DNA from 2 places in the Janthinobacterium tructae genome. Region 2 is predicted to be linked to the other one. Evidence: riboswitches for the same ligand, from Rfam matches in the RefSeq annotation. Region 2 holds a riboswitch; the other holds the start of a gene.
The links. Region 2 has a riboswitch for FMN ahead of FJQ89_RS05945 (6,7-dimethyl-8-ribityllumazine synthase). Riboswitches for the same ligand answer to the same signal wherever they lie in the genome.

Region 1 (9,421 bases), 930 kb from region 2:
CGGTGCCAGCCAGCCAGGTATTGAAAAAATCCACGCGGAGCCAGCTGTGCATGACCCAGCGCATCAGCCGCGCCGTCATCGGGTCGACACCGAGCGCCTGCTCCGGGATGCGGTCGGTGCTGAAGCGCGCGCCCCATTCGATGACATCGCGGTGCACCTTGTGCGCTTCGGGCATGGTCAGGCGCAGCTTCGCATTGTCGTACATCAGGCGCGCACAGGCCAGGCGCATGCGCCAGCCTTCGAACCACTGCACGCTGTAGCCGGACGGCAAGCTGGCCGCCAGCGCCACCTTTTCACTGGCGCGCAGGCGGCGCGTGCTGAGCCGTCGCCGCTGCACGCTGCGCTGCGGCAGAAAGGCCGCCAGCGGGTCGGGCAGCATGCCAGGGCTGTCGACAAAGCGCACATCAAACGTGGGCAAGGTATCGGGCAAGCCGCCGTGCCGGCGCGCTTCCATGCGCAATCCATGGCTACTGGCCGCCAGCGCCATGCTTTCGAGCAAGGCGCCCAGCGACAGCTGGCTGGGATGGCCGTCAAGGTCGTACACGCAGTGGCTGCGCGTATCGAAGCCATGCACGACGACATGGCGCGGGTCCACGACTTCAAAACGCCACGGCTGCGTGTTGTCGCCGCTGGGCGCCCAGCGCGCCTGGTCGAGGATGTTTTCCAGCACAGAATCGATCTGCGCGATCAGCGGTGCTTGTGGCATTTATGCCCCCTGCGCCGTGCGCCGGCGCTTGATGATGGCCATCGTCAGGCGTTGCAGCGGATGACGGTTGCCACCGGGACGCCAGGTGCGCACGAGCTTGTTGCGGTAGGCGTCGAAATGCATGCCATGCGGCGCCGCCATCACTTTGCCGCGCTTCAAGAGTATTTTCAGCGCCTCGGTGGCGGCCGCGCCCGCGCACAGCTGACAACCCATGATGGTCGATGGTCCGCGCCGCTCCTTCAGGTTGATGGCCGACGGGTCGACCAGGTAGGGACCGTGCAAGCCCGCCGGTGCCAGCCCGACGAGAAAGCGCAGGGCTTTTTCTTCCTCGGGCAAGTCGCCCCAGCCAAAATACTCTTCGAACGTCATGCCGCCGGGCATGAAGCTGAGCACGGCCGTGCCCATGCCCAGCGGCGCGGCCGTGATGGCGGGGATGCCCAGGCGCGCACAGGTGGCGAAGGTGGCCTGGCGCGCAGGAAAGGCAAAGAAATCCAGGCCGTCCACATACAGGTCGACACCGGCAAAAAACTCCGCCAGGTTGCTGTCGTGTATGCCGTCAGGAAATTGTTTAATCTCAAGTTCGGGATTGATGTCCGTCGCCATCTGCGCCAGCACGGCCACCTTGGGCTGGCCCAGGGTGGACATCATGGCGCCGGCCTGGCGATTGAAGTTGGCGATATCGAAGGTATCGAAATCGGCGATGTGAAAAGCGCCTATGCCCAGCCGCGCCAGGGTCAGCAAATGCACGCCGCCCACGCCGCCCATGCCGGCAATGGCCACGCGCTTGCCGCGCAAGCTGTCCTGCTCCGCCTGCGTGACCCAGCCCAGGTTGCGGGCAAATGCCGCGTGATACGAAAAACCGTCTGTCATGCTCACCTCTTCTGTGCGTCCCTTGCGGACGAAAAAGTTTGGACAGGTGAGCCAGGGATAAGTTCCCCGCATGACAGAAAATGTACTTAGCGCGCCAGGCGCCGCGCCGCAGGCACGCTGCGCTGTAGCGCTGCCGCTGCCGGCGCCACGGCACCGACCTTGAACACGCTGACGATCTGCGCCAGCCCGGCCGCCTGCTCGTTCATGGCCTGCGCCGCCGCCGAAGCCTGTTCGACCAGGGCCGAGTTTTGCTGCGTCATGTTATCCATCTCGACGATGGCCTGGTTGATCTGCTCGATGCCGGCGCTCTGCTCCGCGCTGGCCGAGGAAATCTCGGCCACGATATCGGTCACATGCTGCACGCTGGAAACTACTTTTTCCATCGTCTCGCCCGCCAGCGCCACGAGTTTTTCACCGGCGCCCACTTGCTCGGCGGAACTGTCGATCAATTGCTTGATTTCCTTGGCGGCGGCAGCCGAACGCTGCGCCAGATTGCGCACCTCGCTGGCGACGACGGCGAAGCCACGCCCCTGCTCGCCCGCGCGCGCCGCTTCCACGGCCGCATTCAAGGCCAGAATATTCGTCTGGAAGGCGATGCCGTCGATGACGGCGATGATGTCACCGATCTTTTTCGACGAGGCATTGATGGCGCCCATGGTGTCGACCACCTGGCTCACCACGCCACCCGCCTGCGTCGCCACTTGCGAGGCAGAAATAGCCAGCTGGTTGGCCTGGCGCGCATTGTCCGCATTCTGGCGCACGGTCGAGGTCATCTCTTCCATGGTCGAGGCTGTTTCTTCCAGCGAGCCCGCCTGCTGCTCCGTGCGCGCCGACAGGTCGTGGTTGCCGGAAGCGATCTCGCCGGACGCCGTGGAAATCGATTCCGCATCGTTGCGCACCTGGCTCACCAGATGCGCCAGGTTGTCGCGCATGGCCTTGATCGCCATCAGCAAACTCGACGTGTCGCCGGGGCGCGTGTCGATGTGCGTGGTCAGATCGCCCTGGGCGATTTGCGCCACGATGGCCGCTGCATAGTCGGGTTCACCACCGAGCTGGGCCAGGATACGGCGCAGCATCAGCGCCGCCAGGGCGCCCACCACCAGCATCAGCGCGCCGCCGATGGCCAGCAGTACGCCGGCCTGGGCCCAGAACTTGTGGTTGATGTCATCGATGTAGGTGCCCGTGCCGATCAGCCAGTCCCACGGCGCAAATTTCACCACGGCATACATCTTCGCCACCGGGTCCTTCACGCCGGGACGCGTGCCGTCGGCCTGCACCAGGCCGACACGGCTGGTGGCCAGCGCGGCGCGGTAGCGGTCGCCCGACTGCTGCATATTCTTTTGCGGCACACCGATGCGCGACGCATTCGGGTGCACGTACAGCAAGTCGGTGCTGAAATCGCGCACAAAATAATACATCTCGTCCTTGACGAAGCTGCCGATGGCCAGCTTGGCCTGCTGCTGGGCTTGCTCACGCGTGAGCTTGCCCGACTGTTCCAGCGCATACGCCTTTTCCACCGAGGCGTTGGCCAATTCCACCAACACCGTCAATTGCTCGACCCTTTCGGCCATCATGGTCTGGCGCAGCGAATACAGAGAGAACGACGCGATGAGGACGATGCCCAGCAAGGTGCTGAAACACAGGAGAAGAATGCGCGAACGGAGTGTCATGGGAGCCTGGGATGGAAAATAAAGCGTGGAATTATAAACAATTTCCTGATGGAAATTTTTTTACAAAAGCAAAGCGGGCGGCGCTACCAGGCTGATGCCTGGCAGGCACCGCCCGCTTTGTTACTGCTCGCATGTTACTGGCGGATCACGCCAACGCTTCCTTGGCCGCCTCTTCCGGCGTCAAGCCGTCGTAGAACTGGTCGGTAAACCACTCGACCTGCTCTTCGATGTGGTCTTGCGCCTGTGCCACGGTGGCGCCGCCGGCCACGAGGAAGCCTTCAACCTCGATACACCAGTTGATCAATTCCAGGGTTTCCGGATCGAGTTCTTCTTTCTTAGCCATCGTATTTCCTTGCTTGTCAAATTGCGATCACATCAATAAGCAGCAGTTTAACAGCTTCGCCACGTTGCCGCCGCTGCAGTTCAACAATGAAGATTACTTCACTGCAACGTTCTTGCGTTCCGGATACAGCACCACCTGCACGTAGTTGTGCAGGTCCAGATAGCGCTGCGCCGCCTGTTTGACGGCTTGCGGCGTGATGGCGCGCACGCGCTGCTCGTAGCGCAGGATCTGCGCGGGATCGCGGCCCTGCGTCACCGAACCCATCAGTTGGTTCATCCAGTAGTTATTTTCCCGCAAGGATTTCTGCTGGCGCGTGATCCAGTTCAGCTTGACCTTTTCCAGGTCGGCCACAGACGGCCCCTCGGCCTTCATCTTGTTGATTTCGGCAAAGGCGGCGGCGATTACCTTGTCCACGTTTTCCGGCCCCGTCGGCAAGTTCAGCGCCACCGAGTAATGGCCGTACGGATGCTGGCCCATGGACGTTTCGAAGCCACCGCCATAGATCATGCTCATCTTTTCGCGCAGCACTTCGATGACTTTCAGGTTCAACACCTCGCCCAGCGCCTGCAAGGTCAGCTTTTGCTCGTCCGAATACGCCACGTCGCCATTGAAGGTGATGGAAATCGTGCTCTTCGGCTCGCTACCCATGTAGATATCTTTCTTGACGATCCCTGCCACCGGGCGCATGCCCACGTCGCGGTAAGCGTGCGGCACCTCGGCCACGGGCAAGGTGCCCAGGTAGCTGGCGATCAGGGGCTTGATCTTCTCGAGCTCGAAGCTGCCCGTGAAGATGAAGGTCATGTCGCGCGCGCTGGAAAAGCGCTGGCGGAAGATTTCCAGCGAACGGTCCAGGCCCACCTTGTCGAAGTCGGCCGCGCGCGGCACGCCATCGACGCGCGGGTTGTCGCCAAACGTGGCGTGCTGGACGGCATCGTAAAATACGGCTTCCGGCTGCGCCATGCTGTTTTTCGCCAGATCCTGCTGCTTGCCGATGAAGGATTGGTACAGGCCCGCATCCTTGCGCACGTCATGGAAATACAGATACACGAGTTGCAGCATGGCTTCCGCGTCGGCGCTGCTGGCCGAGCCGCCAAAGCCTTCGCTCAGTTCACCCAGCGAGGCACCCACATTGACCGTCTTGCCGGCCAACACCTTTTGCAAGTCCAGCGGCGCCAGGTCCTTCAAGCCCATGCTGCCGACCACGGCGCTGGCATAGCGGGCGTTATAGATATCGGCGTCGCCAAACAGCGACTGGCCGCCGAAGCGGGTCGAACCCATCAGCACCTGGTCATTTTTGAAATCGGTCGGTTTGAGCAGCACGCGCACGCCATTGCCCAGGGTTAGCTCCGTCACGCCGATGGCGCTATTGAATTTTTCAGCGACGATGCTGCCGCCGGCCGGCGGGCCATCCATCAGCTTGCTGGCCAGCACTCTTTCCGTGCGCGGCTCGACCTTCTGCCGCTCGGCTTGCGCCACGGCGTCGAGCAATTGCTGCTGCGTCGGGACGCTGGCGCCCGCTTTCGGCTCGGCACCCATGAAGACGACGAGTTTCTTTTGCTGGTCGGGAATCACCTTGGCGACCGTCTCGTTGATTTCCTGCAAAGTTACCTGAGGCAAGAGTTCCTGTGCGTACAGCAATTCATTGGCGATGCCGGGGATGGCTTCCTGCTCCAGGAAGTTGCGCGAATACTCGGCCACGAAACCGGACGAATCGGACTTGTCGCGCTCGCTGTACGCGCGCTCGTAATTGCGCAGCATGTTCTTGCGCGCGCGGTCCAGCTCATCCTGGCTGAAACCGAAGCGGCGCGCCCGCTCATCTTCCTGCACCAGCGCGTCGACGGCCGGCTGCACGCCGCCCTTGCCCAGCAAGGCATACGCGCTGAACGACTCGTAGCCACGCACCAGCTTGCCCATGCTGCTGCCGCCCTGGATGAAGGGCGGGTTCGCCTGCTGCGTCAATTCCTGCATGCGCGCGCTAAGCATCTGGCCATACAGGTTTTCGATCATCTGGCGGCGGTAGTCGGCAATGGTGACGGGCTCCTGCGCGGCGCGGATCGGATAGCGGATGAAGACGCTGTCGTCCGGTGCTTCCTTGTCCGTGATCACCAGCGCTTCCGTCTGCGAGCGCTGCGGCACTTCCGCATACAGGCGCGGGCGCGGTTGCGCGGGGTTTTTCAGTTTGCCGAAATGCTGCTGGATCAGCTTTTCAGCCTGTTTCGGCTCCACGTCACCGACCACCATCACGGCCATCAGGTCGGGCCGGTACCAATCCTTGTAGAAACGCTTGATGGCTTCCGGCTTGAACGTTTTCAAGACGGATTCCTTGCCGATCGGCATGCGCTGCGCATAGCGCGAACCGTTCAGCAGCTTCGGATACAGCACCTTGTTCATGCGGTCGCTGGCGCCCTTGCCCAGGCGCGCCTCTTCCAGCACGATGCCGCGCTCGCTGTTGATATCGGCCGGATTGAATTTCAAGCCATGCGCCCAGTCTTCCAGCACGAGAAAACCCTTTTCCAGGTTTTCCTTCTTGTTCGTCGGAATCGGCAGCACGTACACGGTTTCATCGAAACTCGTGTAGGCGTTCAGGTCGGCGCCGAACTTCACGCCGATCGATTGCAAATAGGAAATGAGCTCATTGCGCTTGAAATGCGTGGAGCCATTGAAGGCCATGTGTTCCGTGAAATGCGCCAGGCCTTGCTGGTCGTCATCTTCCAGGATGGAGCCGGCTTTTACCACCAGGCGCAATTCCACTTTCTGGGCGGGACGGGCATTTTTCTTGATGTAATAGGTCAAGCCGTTTGGCAATTTCCCTACGGTCACTTCCGGTGCCAGCGGCAGGGGATCGGTCAAACGGATTTCCGCCTGGGCCATGCAGGCGCACGCCAGCAAGACGGCGCCCGAGATCAGGCGTAATTTACTCAGCTTCATGTATTCTCAACGGTAAGATTCAGTAGACATACCTTACACTGAAATCGTCTTTCCGCCATTAAAAACAGCTTAGGAAAACTGCCCTCCCTGGCAACTTTGCCGAATGACAAACTCAACAGTGACCTGCCACAGTTTTTCATCTGTGCTAAAGTATTGCCGCCGGTCATGTGGACCGGCACAACAATACGTCTTCGGGGCGGGGTGCGATTCCCCACCGGCGGTAAGACCGGCAACGGTCAAGCCCGCGAGCGCTTGTCAGGTTTCGCCTGATGAGGTCAGCAGATCTGGTGTGACTCCAGAGCCGACGGTATAGTCCGGATGAAAGAAGATGTGCAGTAAACGCGATGTCCGCTCGACCTGTCGATGCGGCCGGCTGCGTCTATTCGCTTGCCCTGCAGCGTTTTTCGCCTATGCGAGGAGCGTTTCACCATGTTAGTCAACAGCTATACCCTGCTTTCCAACGACCTCGAAGGTCGCATCCAGTCCGCCCTGGCCGCCATGCGCGCCGGCATTCCCGTCATCCTGCTCGACGATTTCGACCGTGAAAACGAAGCCGACCTGATCCTGTCGGCCGAGAAACTCACCAACGAAACCATGGCCCTCTTGATCCGCGAATGCAGCGGCATCGTCTGCCTGTGCCTGCCCACCGACGTCGTCAGCGCGCTGGAATTGCCGCCCATGTCGCCCGACAATGGCAGCCGCTACGGCACGCCATTCACGGTCTCCATCGAGGCGCGTGACGGCGTCACGACGGGCGTGTCGGCCGCCGACCGGGTCACCACCATCCGCGCCGCCATCGCGCCGAACGCCAAGCCCGCCGACCTGGTGCGCCCCGGCCACGTATTCCCCCTGCGCGCAGCGCCCGGTGGCGTGCTCGAGCGCCGTGGCCACACGGAAGGCTCGGTCGACCTGTCGCGCATGGCGGGCCTGAACCCGGCCGCCGTGCTGTGCGAGCTGATGAACCCGGACGGCAGCATGATGCGCGGCGACGATATCGAACGCTTCGCCGAGCTGCACGGCATGCCGATCCTGACCATCGAAGAACTGGTGGAATGGCGCAGCACGCGCGAGCAATAAAGCATCAGGCGTCCACGGCCTTGGGAAAATGCACGTTTCGGTAGACGAGGCCCGCCGCCAGGCCATACGCGACGGCAATCGTCGCGTAGGCCAGCGGCAAGCGCAACGACCAGTCCTGCAGCATGTGCAGGATGCTGCCGATCAGGGCCACGCCCACCAGGGCGCCAATCTGGCGGTTGGCGTTCAGGGCCGCCGCCGCGCTGTTCGCATGTTGCTTGCCGGCCACCCGCATCACGGTGGCCGTCATGGCGGGAATGGCGATGCCGATGGCCACGTTCATCACGGCCGTGCCCAGCGCCAGCCAGCCATACGGCGTGTCCGGACGCAAGCCCATCAGCAGCAAGGACATCACGGCGCCCACCAGCAAGCCCGCCAGCATGGGCAAGCGCGTGCCATGGCGCGCCGCAATACTTCCCGCCATAAAGTTCCCTACCGTGTAAGCCGCCATCATGGGCAACAGGCGCAAGCCCGACTGCAAGGCATCGGCGCCGCCAGATTGCTGCAGGAACAGGCTCAATAAAAACAGCTGGCCGAAGACGCAGAAATTGATCAAAAAGCCTACGCCATTGGCCGCGCCAAAGCTGCTGCTGTGAAACAGTTCACGCGGCAACAGCGGATGGCTGCCGCTGCGTTCACGCCGCAGCAGCTGCCAGGCCGACAGCAAGGTCAATGCCCCCGCCGCCAGCACGCCGGGCGACAGCCAGCCCAGCACCGGCCCTTCGATCAGCACGAAACTGAGGCCAGCCAGCGCCGCCACGCCCAGCGCATGGCTGAACAGCGACAAATCACGCCGCTGGCGCGCCGGTGCGGCCAGCAGCAGCTGCGCCATGACGATGGCCAGCGCGCCCAGCGGCACGTTCACCCAGAACACGCTGCGCCAGCCGAACTGGTGCACGAGAATGCCGCCGATCAGGGGGCCGGACGCGCCCGCCACGCCCACCAGTGCCGACCAGGCACCCAGCATGCGCGTGCGTTCGCGCTCGTCTTCAAAGCTGTGCGTCAGCAGGCTGAGCGAACTGGGCATGAACAGGGCCGCACCCGCGCCCTGCAGCAAGCGCGCCGCCGTCAAAAAATGCCCGTCGGGCGCGGCGCCGCACAGGATCGAGCCGAGGATGAAGACACAAAGGCCTCCCTGGTACACGGCTTTCGGCCCGTAGCGGTCGGCCAGCGCGCCGCCGGCCAGCAACAGCGCGGCAAACGTCAGCGTGTAGCCGTCGACCACCCACACCAGGCCCGTCAGCGGGATGCTCAAGTCCAGGGCGATATCGGACAGCGCCACGTTGACGGCAGTGACGTCGAGCATGGCCATGACGAAGCCGAAGGCCAGGGTCAGCAGGATCAAGCCGCTGGCGCGGTGCGGTGTGGGGGCAATCATGATATTTCCTTGCAGGGACAGGGGGCAGCCATTATGCGAGCGTTGCGTGATGCAGTAAACAGGCATAAACTCGGCGCAGCAATGCAAAAATGCATCGAGAAACCGAATAAGGAATGCCATGGATTGGGATAACGCGCGCATCTTTCTGGCCATCGGCCGCGCCGGCACCCTGCGCGGCGCGGCGGCCCTGCTGGGCATCGACCAGGCCACCTGCGGGCGCCGCCTGGCCGCGCTGGAAAGCTCGCTGGGCGCCACGCTGTTCCTGCGCACGCCGTCGGGCTACGTGCCCACGCCGGCCGGCGAACTGGCGCTGACGGCGGCCGAAGCGATGGAGCGGGCGGCCGACAAGCTGCAACGCGAGATGCAGGGCGTCGACAACCGTTTAAGCGGCCTGGTGCGCGTGGCCACCACCGACACCATGGCCAGCCATTTCGTCATCCGCGCCATGCAGC
Region 2 (9,421 bases):
TTCGATTACCTGCACCAGATCGCCCGCGCCGCCGACCTGTCGGGCTTCAACGGCATCCGGATACGCCACGATACGCAGGGCGATGAAAGCTGGATCGTCGCCGGCTACCTGGCGCGCAGCACGCGCCATCTGAAACTGATCGCCGAATTCGACGCGGCCTGGGGTTCTGCCGTGTACGCGGCAAAGAACGCCGTCAGCTTCCAGCGCTTCACGGGCGGGCGCTTCGCCTGGCAAATCGGACAGGGCGGCGATGCGGCCGCGCGCCGGCGCCAGGGCGATGCGGCTCCGGACGCCGATATTCTGCCGCGCATCGAAGAATTCATCACGGTGGCGCGCGGCGTGCAAAGCACTGCGCCGTTCAGCTTCAAGGGCAAGTTCTTCGAAGTGCAGGACGGCGGCTTCAAGGGGCCGCTGGCGAACCATCCTGTGAACAGCATCTATTTGACGGGTGATACCCCCGAGGCGCTGGCCCTGTCGGCGCGCCAGGCCGACGTGCACGTGTTTGACGCGGCGCCCACGACGGACTTGCAGCCTTCCATCGACAGCCTGCAAGCACAGGCGCGCCACTTGGGCCGCACCGTGGTGGCGGGCTTGCGCATCGACGTGCTGGCCCGTGAAACCTTCGACGAAGCCTTGCGCGACGCGCGCCGCTACCGCAGCGGGGCGGGGCTACCTGACGATGCTCCGTTCGAGGACGATGCTGCCGCGTTCTGGCCCGGCTTTGCGCAAGCGCAAACGGGCGCACACGGCGCCCTGGTCGGCAGCTATGAACAGGTCAGCGCGGCGTTGCATGCCTACGCGCAGGCCGGTGTGTCGAGCTTCGTGCTGGCCGCCATCCCTCATTTCGAGGAAGCCTATCGCATCGGCGAACACGTGCTGCCACGCGTGCGGGCAGCGTTGAGCGCGCAGATGCAAGCGGCTTGAGTTCCTGTATTCAACCTACTGAAGGAGTACCTTGATGGCAATCGATTTTTTCTGGCGCATCCCCACACATGGCGAACCGAGTTCGCACCGCGCCCGCACGCCGTTTCGCGGCGACTGGTTTCCCGGCAATGACAACCTGCGCCAGGCGGGCCTCGGTGGCGGCGGCGCCGACGGTTTTACCTACATCGACTACCTGGCGGAAATCGCCCGCGCGGCCGAGCTATCGGGCTTCCAGGGCGGCTTGATCCCGTCCTTTCCCATGACGGATGAACCGTGGGCCATTTCCGCGCTGCTGGCGCGCGAGACGAGCACCTTTCGCTTCATGATCCCGTTCCAGCCCGGCTTTTTGAACCCCGTGGTGGCGGCGCGCATGACGGCCAGCCTGCAGCGGGCCACAGGCGGCCGGGCCCTGTACAACGTCATCACGGGCGGTGGCGGCCCGGCGCAGCTGTGGTGGGGCGATTCGGCCGGGCACGACGACCGCTACACGCGCACGACGGAATTTCTCGATGTGGTGCGCGGCGTGTGGCGCGGCGGGCCATTTTCCTACCAGGGCAAGTTCTACCAGGTGGAAGACGCGGGCCTGGCAACGCCCCTGTCGGAACAGGACTTCCCCGAAATTTACTTTTCCGGCTCGTCCGATGCGGCCCTCGGTTCCGCCTCGAAGCACGCCGATTACTACCTGACGTGGCTGGAACCGTTCGAGCAGCTGCGCGAGAAATTCGCCCGCGTGCATGAAAAGACGGCGCTCCTGGGGCGCAAGATCAAGTGCGCCGTGCGCGTCGACATCGTGGCCCGCGCCACGGAAGAAGAGGCGTGGGACGAGGTGCGCAAGGGCTTTGACGCCGTCGATGCCGCCACCCTGCGCCAGTTCCTCGGCGCCGATGGCGGCGATTCCGTGGGCGCGGCGCGCCAGCGGGGCAACCGTCCGACCACCCTGAACAGCTACAAGGACTTGATCACGGCGCCGAATATCTGGTCCGGCTTCAACCTGCTGCGCGGCGGGCAGACGCAGGGTATCGTCGGCAGCTACCAGCAGGTGGCCGAACGCCTCGACGAACTGGTGCAACTGGGCGCCGACGCCTTTATCCTCGCCAGCACGCCGCACCTGGAAGAAGCGTATCGGGTGGGTGAAGAAGTGCTGCCGCTGGTGCGTGGCCATGGTGCCGCCTTGCTGCGCGCCGCCTGAGTATCCCCTGTTGCCGCGACAGCAGCGCCACCGCCTGCTGTCGCGCAGGCAACACGCGGCGGCGCCGCTGCTGCCAAATCAACAGCACTATCACCATGATAGTCTTCCTTTTAAATCAAGCACTTAACGTATATATTGCTGCACTGCGGCAGCGGGCATGCGCCTTGCAATAACAGTCATCACCATCTCGCGTTTTGACTTTACTCAAGGATAACCACCCATGCGCCGTTTGACTTCCCCCGCCGCCTTTTCTTCCTTTCCCTTTCATCTGACCCCGCTGCGCCGCGCGCTGCGTTCGGCCTTCGCCATCGGCGGCTTGATGCTCGTCCATGGCCTGCTCCACGCGGAAACGCCTGGCGCCGATGTCATTGCCGCTGCCGACGCCAACGGCGCCGGCGAGGGCGCCTCCTTGCAATCGGTGACGGTGACGGCGCAAAAGCGTGAGGAATCGGCACAGAAGGTGCCGAGCGCGATCACGGTCCTCGGCGGCAAGGAGCTGCTCGACACGGGCATCGGCCGCTCGGCCGGCGAAATCCTCAATTACGTGCCGAACGCCTCGGCCGGCACGCAGCAGCATGGCCGTCCGCGCTGGTGGATACGCGGCGTGGGCGCGGGCCAGCAGCAGATCGATTTTCCGAACCCCGTCGGCTTTTACCTCGACGATGTCTACATCAGCAATTCCAGCGCCACGGGCTTTCCCCTGTTCGACCTGGACCGGGTGGAAGTGCTGCGCGGCCCGCAAGGCACTTTGTGGGGCAAGAACACGACGGGCGGCGCCATCAATGTGATTTCGCGCAAGCCCTCGTTCAAGTCCAGCGGCTACGCCAAGCTCGATTACGGCAGCTACGACACCACCGTGGCCGAAGGGGCTATCGGCGGCGCCCTGGTCGACGAGGTGCTGGCGGGGCGCTTGTCTTTCCACACGGAGCAGCAGGACAAGGGCCGCTTCCACAATCAGTTTACGGGCGAGCGCGATGGAAAACTCAAGGATAGCGCCATCCGCGGCCAGCTCAAGGCCCTGATCGGGCGCGACCTGACGGCGAACCTGAACCTGCATTATCGCGATTACACGACCAAGGGCGCCACCACCACCGTGGCCAGCTATGCTGCGAATGGCGTGTACCGCAACGGCTACGTCCCCAGCACCAATCCCGACGATGTCAGCACGAATGCGCCGGCCGACAGCGACGTGAAACAGGGCGGCGCCCAGCTGAACCTCGAATATGCGCTGGGCGAGCTGACCCTGACGTCGATCACCGGCTATGAAAACTTCCGCAACGAAGCGACGGGCGACAGCGACAACACGCCGCTGGAAGTGGGTCGCAGCCGCTCGAAGGCCAGCAGTCGGCAAGTGTCGCAGGAGCTGCGCTTGACGTCGCCGCAAAACGGCGCCGTGAGCTGGGTGGCGGGCCTGTTCTACTTCAATGAAAAGATCGATTCCGATTCGGCCGGTGCGCGCCTGCCCAACGGCAGCGTGCCGGCGCTGGCGGGCAGCACGCAGCCCGTCGGTTACAACCGCACCATCTACCAGCACAAGGCGCGCAGCGCGGCCATCTTCGGCAGCACGACCGTCAACTTCAGCGAGCAGTTGCTGTCCACCTTCGGCTTGCGCTGGACCACGGAAACCAAGGACCTCGATTTGCAGCGCGTGCAGGCCGCATCGAATTCGGTGACGTTTGGTGACGCGGCCAACTGGTGGAACACGGTCCGGGGCGGCAATTACACGGCCGCCTCGGTCGCCAACAACAATTTCACCTCGAATCCGTCCACCACGTGGAATGCACTGACCTATGACGTCACGCCCGAATACCGCTTCAGCAGCACCCTGCGCGGCTATCTGAAATACGCACACGGCATCAAGTCCGGCGGCTACAACACGAGTGCCACGGACGTGCGGGCCCTGAACACGGTCAAGCCGGAAACCCTGAACTCGTTCGAGGCGGGCATCAAGTCCGAATGGCTGGACGGGCGCCTCAATTTCAACGCCAACGTTTTTCACTATGACTACAAGAACGTGCAGGTGAATATCACGGGCGTGTACAACGGTGACCCCACGCAAAGCGTCAATTACCTGCAGAACGTGCGCAAGGCCCACGTGAATGGCGCGGAATTCGAGATCGAGGCGCAGCCGACGGACAACCTGCACATCAATGCCAATCTGGGCCTGCTGCGCACGGAATTCGACGATTTCGCCATCCAGAACAATGGCGGCGACCGCTCCGGCAATGAATTCGTGCGCTCGCCCCACGTGACGGCCTTGCTGGCGGCCGACTACCGCTACCCGCTGGGCAATGGCGCGCAGCTGGTCTTCAGCGGCGATGTGCGCTACACGTCGAAGCAGTACTACTATGTCGACCCGCAAAATGCCGCGCGCGACTTGCTGAACCAGGGCGGCTTCGCGCTGGCCAATGCGCGCCTGTCGTATGTACTCCCGGGCGGCAAGCAGCGGATCTCAGCGTATGCGAACAACCTGACCGACAAGGTCTATCGCAACCACACGCTCACCAGCTTCGTGCCCGGTGCCGTCAACGGCGACACGGTGATCATCGGCCAGGGCCGCACGGTGGGCGCGTCGTACACGGTGCAGTTCTGACCGCGCAGGGCAGGGGCGATATGCTATAGTTGCCGGGCGTGGCTGCCGCACCTGTGCGCTGGCCACGCAACGTTCTCAGGGCGGGGTGCGATTCCCCACCGGCGGTAATGGCATGCGTGCCTAGCCCGCGAGCGCTTGCCGGCATGGTCTTTGGACCATGCCGGCAAGGTCAGCAGACCCGGTGTGATTCCGGGGCCGACGGTATAGTCCGGATAAAGAGAGAGCGGGATGGAATCATTGTGTCTGTGCCGGCCTACGCCCGGCGCATGGACGGCCTGCGTTTGCCGTCGGTGCGCGGGTGCGCGTGCCTGCATGCGCAGTTGGGCGTGGCTTTCTTGCGCCTGTCATATCCCCTTCGATTTTATGCCCTGTTTTTTGTCATTCTTGAAAACAGGAGTCTTTTATATGTCACAACCGTCACACGCAATACCAGCCAAACGCATCGCCTTCATCCAGGCGGGCTGGCACCGCGACATCGTCGCGCAATGCCGATTGTCCTTCATCGCCGAAATGGCGACCCTTGGTTTCGCCGAGAGCGATATTGACGTCATCGACGTCGCCGGCGCCTTTGAAATCCCCCTGCATGCGCAAGTGCTGGCCAGGAGCGGCCAGTACGCGGCGATTGCCGCTTCCGCCCTGGTGGTGGACGGCGGCATCTACCGGCATGATTTTGTGGCCGATGCCGTCATTTCCGGCATGATGCAGGTGCAACTGGCGACAGGCGTGCCCGTGCTGTCGGCCGTGCTGACCCCGCACCACTTCCATGCGGGCCACGAGCACCAGGAATTCTACTTCCAGCACTTCAAGGTCAAGGGCGTCGAACTGGCCACGGCTTGCGCGGCCACCATCCACTCGCTGCAGCGGCTGGCGCAACCGGCCGCCGCCCCGCATGAGGCCTTGGCCGCCTAGGGCGCCGTTTGCCTTGATGCCGTAGTACCCGGGGCCAGCACATGTTGCCATGTGCTGGCCCCGTTTCTTTATGCGGCTTGCCGCAGCAGCGCGTCGAGGCGCCGCTGCGCTTCCTCCAACGGCCGGCGGTCGATCCAGGCGTCGATATCCACGTCGCGGTCGAGAAAACCGTGCTGCAATTGAAAATCCTTCTGCTGGCGGAACAGGGCTACCTTCTCGTCGGACAGGTCGGGCGCCAGGGTCAAATGAAAACCGTCGCGGTAGGCTTCGGCCACGGCGTCGGCGCCGGCCCGCGTTTCGCCCTGCAGGATGGCCAGCACGTCGGCCTGGTGGCTGCGCGCCCAGTGGGCGGCGCGCAGCGTTTGCGTCAAAAAGCGCACGACCAGCTCGAAATGCTGTTCCAGCATCGTTTCATGCACGGTGATCGGGCGCGGCGTGCCGTTGTTCACGCGGAAGCGCCGGTCGGGCAGGGCGTCGATGTCTATGCCCACTTCCAGCCCGGCCGCGCGGGCCGCTTCGGCCGCCGCCGCGCCTTTCACGTAGACGGCATCGACTTCGCCGCGCAAGAGCGGCGCGATGCCTTGCCACAGGCCCGCGCCCAGATTGGCCTGCGTTGGCGCCTCGCCACCCACTTCCACCAGCCGCACATCGTCCAGCGTCAAGCCGGCCGACGCCAGCACGCCCTTGTAGCCGGCCAGGCTCATGCCGCGCGCGATGCTGCGCCCGCGCCGGTTCTCGCGCAAGTCTTCGGCGCGGAACACGGGTAGCGCCAGCCGCTTGCCCTGCAGCTGCGCGGGCGTCGTGATGCCGGAACCGGGGCGCACGAGGATGGCTTGCCACTCGTCGATCCAGGTCAGGCCGATCAGGCGCGTGGGCGCCCCTTGCGCGCGCGCGGGCAGGGCCAGCAGGTTGCCCCCTTCGCGCACGAGCGTGGACAGGCCATGGTCGTAGTGGTGGCGCGCCAGTTCGCCACCCACATCCTGCAGGGTTTTCAGGGCGATGCCGTCGCGGGCGAATTCCTCGTCCAGCCAGCCCAGTTTATACGCGAGGCCCGTGGCCGTGGGCACGGGGCAGCGCGTGAACCAGACGGTATCGACGGCGGGGGCGGTTGCGGTAGTCATGGATTTCTTTCGTGGTGGTGGAGCCTTGAACCGTGCAGGAAACGTGCCCGCGCCGCTTGCTGGCTTGGCGACAGCGCCTGCGTCCAGCGCTGCTGCCACGCCAGCAGCCGCTGTTGCACAGGCAGCAGCGATCCACCATTTCTGCGGCCCTGGCGCTGGCACGCGTCTTGCAAAAGTAGAGGCATGACTGATTCGTACCTTAACCTCAAAGAATGGAGCATGACATGACGGACGTGGCACAAGCGCAAGCACAACAAGTACAGGTGCAGGAGTTGACGGCGGCCGAACTGGCCTTCGTGGAACAGGTGCGGCGCGATGCGCAGACGGCCTTCGACGGCTTGCGCGAGACGGGCAGCCTGACGGCCAACGGCACGGTGGGCTTTGTCGAGCGCACCCCTGGCGGTGACAAGGTGGTGGTCGTCAACGACCCGGGCCCGTTCCGCCGCGGCCAGCCCCTGAAGGCGGCCGTGCTGGCGCTCGATGGCACGGTGATTGTGGGCGACGCCAACAACGGCGGCGCGCGCTATTTAAAATTGTTCCGTGAGCGTCCCGAGGTCACGTCGATCTCGCACGTGCACTCGCCGTCCCTGGGCGCGTGGGCGCAGACGCACCGCACCCTGCCGATCCGCTACGTGCCCGTGCAGCGCTTCCAGCTGATCCGCGAAATTCCCATCTATATCGACCGCCGCCAGCCAGAAGTCGATTTCATCCTCGGTGAAATCGCCCGCAACACGCACGCCACGGCCATCCTGGAAGCGAATGGCGGCGCCACCGTGTGGGGCAAGCAGGGCTTGCTGAAGCTGGCCGAGTTCATCCTGCTGCTGGAAGAGGGCGCCAAGATCCAGATCGCGGCCGAAGCCATTGGCGGCTCGCGCGACTTCGGTCCCGGCGTGTTGCTGCAGCAATGGAAGATGAGCAAGCTGATCGACACCGCGCGCGCTTTGTCTCTGCTGCCTGCCACCGATCTGGTGTAACCCTTTGAAGAATGGGCCCGAGATGTCATTGAAATTCTTACGTTTGACCTGGCGCAAGGTACTCGCCACCGCCATGGCGGCCAGCCTGCTGGCGCCCGCCATCGCGGCGGCAGCCGATCCCTTGCCGGCCGCCGTGCGCATCGCCGTCGTGGCGCGCACGGCACCGTCCGGCAAGACCGTGTTTGCAGGTTCGGCCGCCCAGGTGGCCGCGCAGGGCTGGCTGGCGGCCGAACTGGGCAAGCTGGGCGTGAAGCTGGAATGGGTGCCCGTCACCACCAACTCCGTGGCGACGCAAGTCAACGAGGCGTTTGCCAACCACTCGATCGACCTGGCCCAGTATGGCGATTTGCCGTCGATAATCGCCAATGCCTCGGGCTTGCAGACGCGGCTGATACTGCCCGGTGGCAGCGCCAATAACACCTATCTGGTGGTGCCGAACGGTTCCACGGCCCATTCGATCAAGGATTTGAAGGGCAAGAAGATCGCCTTGCACCGTGGGCGGCCGTGGGAATACCCGTTCGCCCGCTTGCTGGAAGCGAACGGCATGAGCTTGCGCGACGTCAAGATCCTCAACCTCAATCCGCAGGCAGGCGCGGCGGCCGTGGCCACGGGCGGCGCGGACGCCTTCTTCACCCTCAGCGACGCCTTCCTGCTGGAAGATAAAAAAGTGGGCAAGATCATCTGGGCGAGCAAGGCACCGCCGCAGGACTGGAAGATGCGCGCCGAACTGTGGGCTGACAGCGGCTTCCTGCAACGCTGGCCGCAGCTGGCCCAGCTGGTGGTGACGGCGTATGTGCGCGAGCACCACCGGGCGGCCGGCGCGGGCGGCGAAGATGAATATGTGCGCACCGAGGCGGCCGCGGGCCAGGTGGAAAGCGTCGTGCGGCGCGAACTGGCGGGCGACCATACGCCGTGGCAGGCGCGCTGGTCGCCGTTGTTTACGGCCAGCTTGCGCCAGCATTACGTGGGAGAGGCGGCGTATGCGAAGAGCGCGGGCCTGATCGCGCGGCCCCTGCAAGTCGATAGCCTGTTCGCACCCCAGTTCGTCAACCAGGCGCTGGCGCAGCTGAAGCTGCAAACCTACTGGACGCCATGACTTCCATCGTCAACGCCATCGCCTTGCCGCGCGCCAAGGATACGCCGCGCTCTCCTGCGCCAGTGCGTGCGGCGCCCATCCCCTGGCTGCGACGTTTCGTGCGCTCGCGCTGGTCCGTGTGGGCTTCGCCGCTGGCCTTGCTGCTGCTGTGGACGGCGGCCACCACCTTCGAGTGGATGCCGGCGCATATCTTGATGTCGCCGTGGCAAGTGCTGCTGACGGCGGCAGACCTGGCCGAGAGCGGCGAACTGGGCCAGCACCTGGGCATCAGCCTGTTCCGCTTGCTGGCCGGTTTCGGTCTGGGCGCCAGCGCGGGCCTGGCCTTCGGCGTCGTGCTGGGCCTGTCGCCTGGCTTGCGCAGCTACGTCGACCCTACGTTCAATGTCTTGCGCCAGCTGCCCACCGTGGCCCTGATCCCTTTGTTTATCTTGCTGTTCGGCATAGGCGAGAGTTTTAAAGTGTTTATCGTGGCCAAGGCCAGTTTCTTTATCGTGGCGCTGGCCGTGCATGACGCCATCCGCAACCTGTCGCAGCGCTACTTTGAGGTGGGGCAAGTGTATTGCTTTTCGCGCTGGCAGCGCATCCGCCTGATCGTCTTGCCGGCCATCGTGCCGG

Region 1: it holds a riboswitch for FMN, as region 2 does, so the genes downstream of both, ribB (3,4-dihydroxy-2-butanone-4-phosphate synthase) here and FJQ89_RS05945 (6,7-dimethyl-8-ribityllumazine synthase) in region 2, are expected to answer to the same signal.

What each region holds. Positions count from the first base shown of each region.
Region 1 covers NZ_CP041185.1:2,265,222-2,274,642, forward strand. Annotated here, with positions in the region: gene FJQ89_RS09890 (nitroreductase family protein) at 1-706, opposite strand, end outside; gene FJQ89_RS09895 (ThiF family adenylyltransferase) at 707-1,576, opposite strand; gene FJQ89_RS09900 (methyl-accepting chemotaxis protein) at 1,663-3,246, opposite strand; gene FJQ89_RS09905 (hypothetical protein) at 3,392-3,589, opposite strand; gene FJQ89_RS09910 (M16 family metallopeptidase) at 3,683-6,517, opposite strand; FMN riboswitch at 6,701-6,851, shown strand; gene ribB (3,4-dihydroxy-2-butanone-4-phosphate synthase) at 6,947-7,594, shown strand; gene FJQ89_RS09920 (MFS transporter) at 7,599-8,969, opposite strand; gene FJQ89_RS09925 (LysR family transcriptional regulator) at 9,088-9,421, shown strand, end outside.
Region 2 covers NZ_CP041185.1:1,333,116-1,342,536, reverse strand. Annotated here, with positions in the region: gene FJQ89_RS05960 (LLM class flavin-dependent oxidoreductase) at 1-924, shown strand, start outside; gene FJQ89_RS05955 (LLM class flavin-dependent oxidoreductase) at 959-2,113, shown strand; gene FJQ89_RS05950 (TonB-dependent receptor) at 2,334-4,706, shown strand; FMN riboswitch at 4,774-4,935, shown strand; gene FJQ89_RS05945 (6,7-dimethyl-8-ribityllumazine synthase) at 5,112-5,615, shown strand; gene FJQ89_RS05940 (ABC transporter substrate-binding protein) at 5,684-6,736, opposite strand; gene FJQ89_RS05935 (class II aldolase/adducin family protein) at 6,961-7,710, shown strand; gene FJQ89_RS05930 (ABC transporter substrate-binding protein) at 7,733-8,806, shown strand; gene FJQ89_RS05925 (ABC transporter permease) at 8,803-9,421, shown strand, end outside.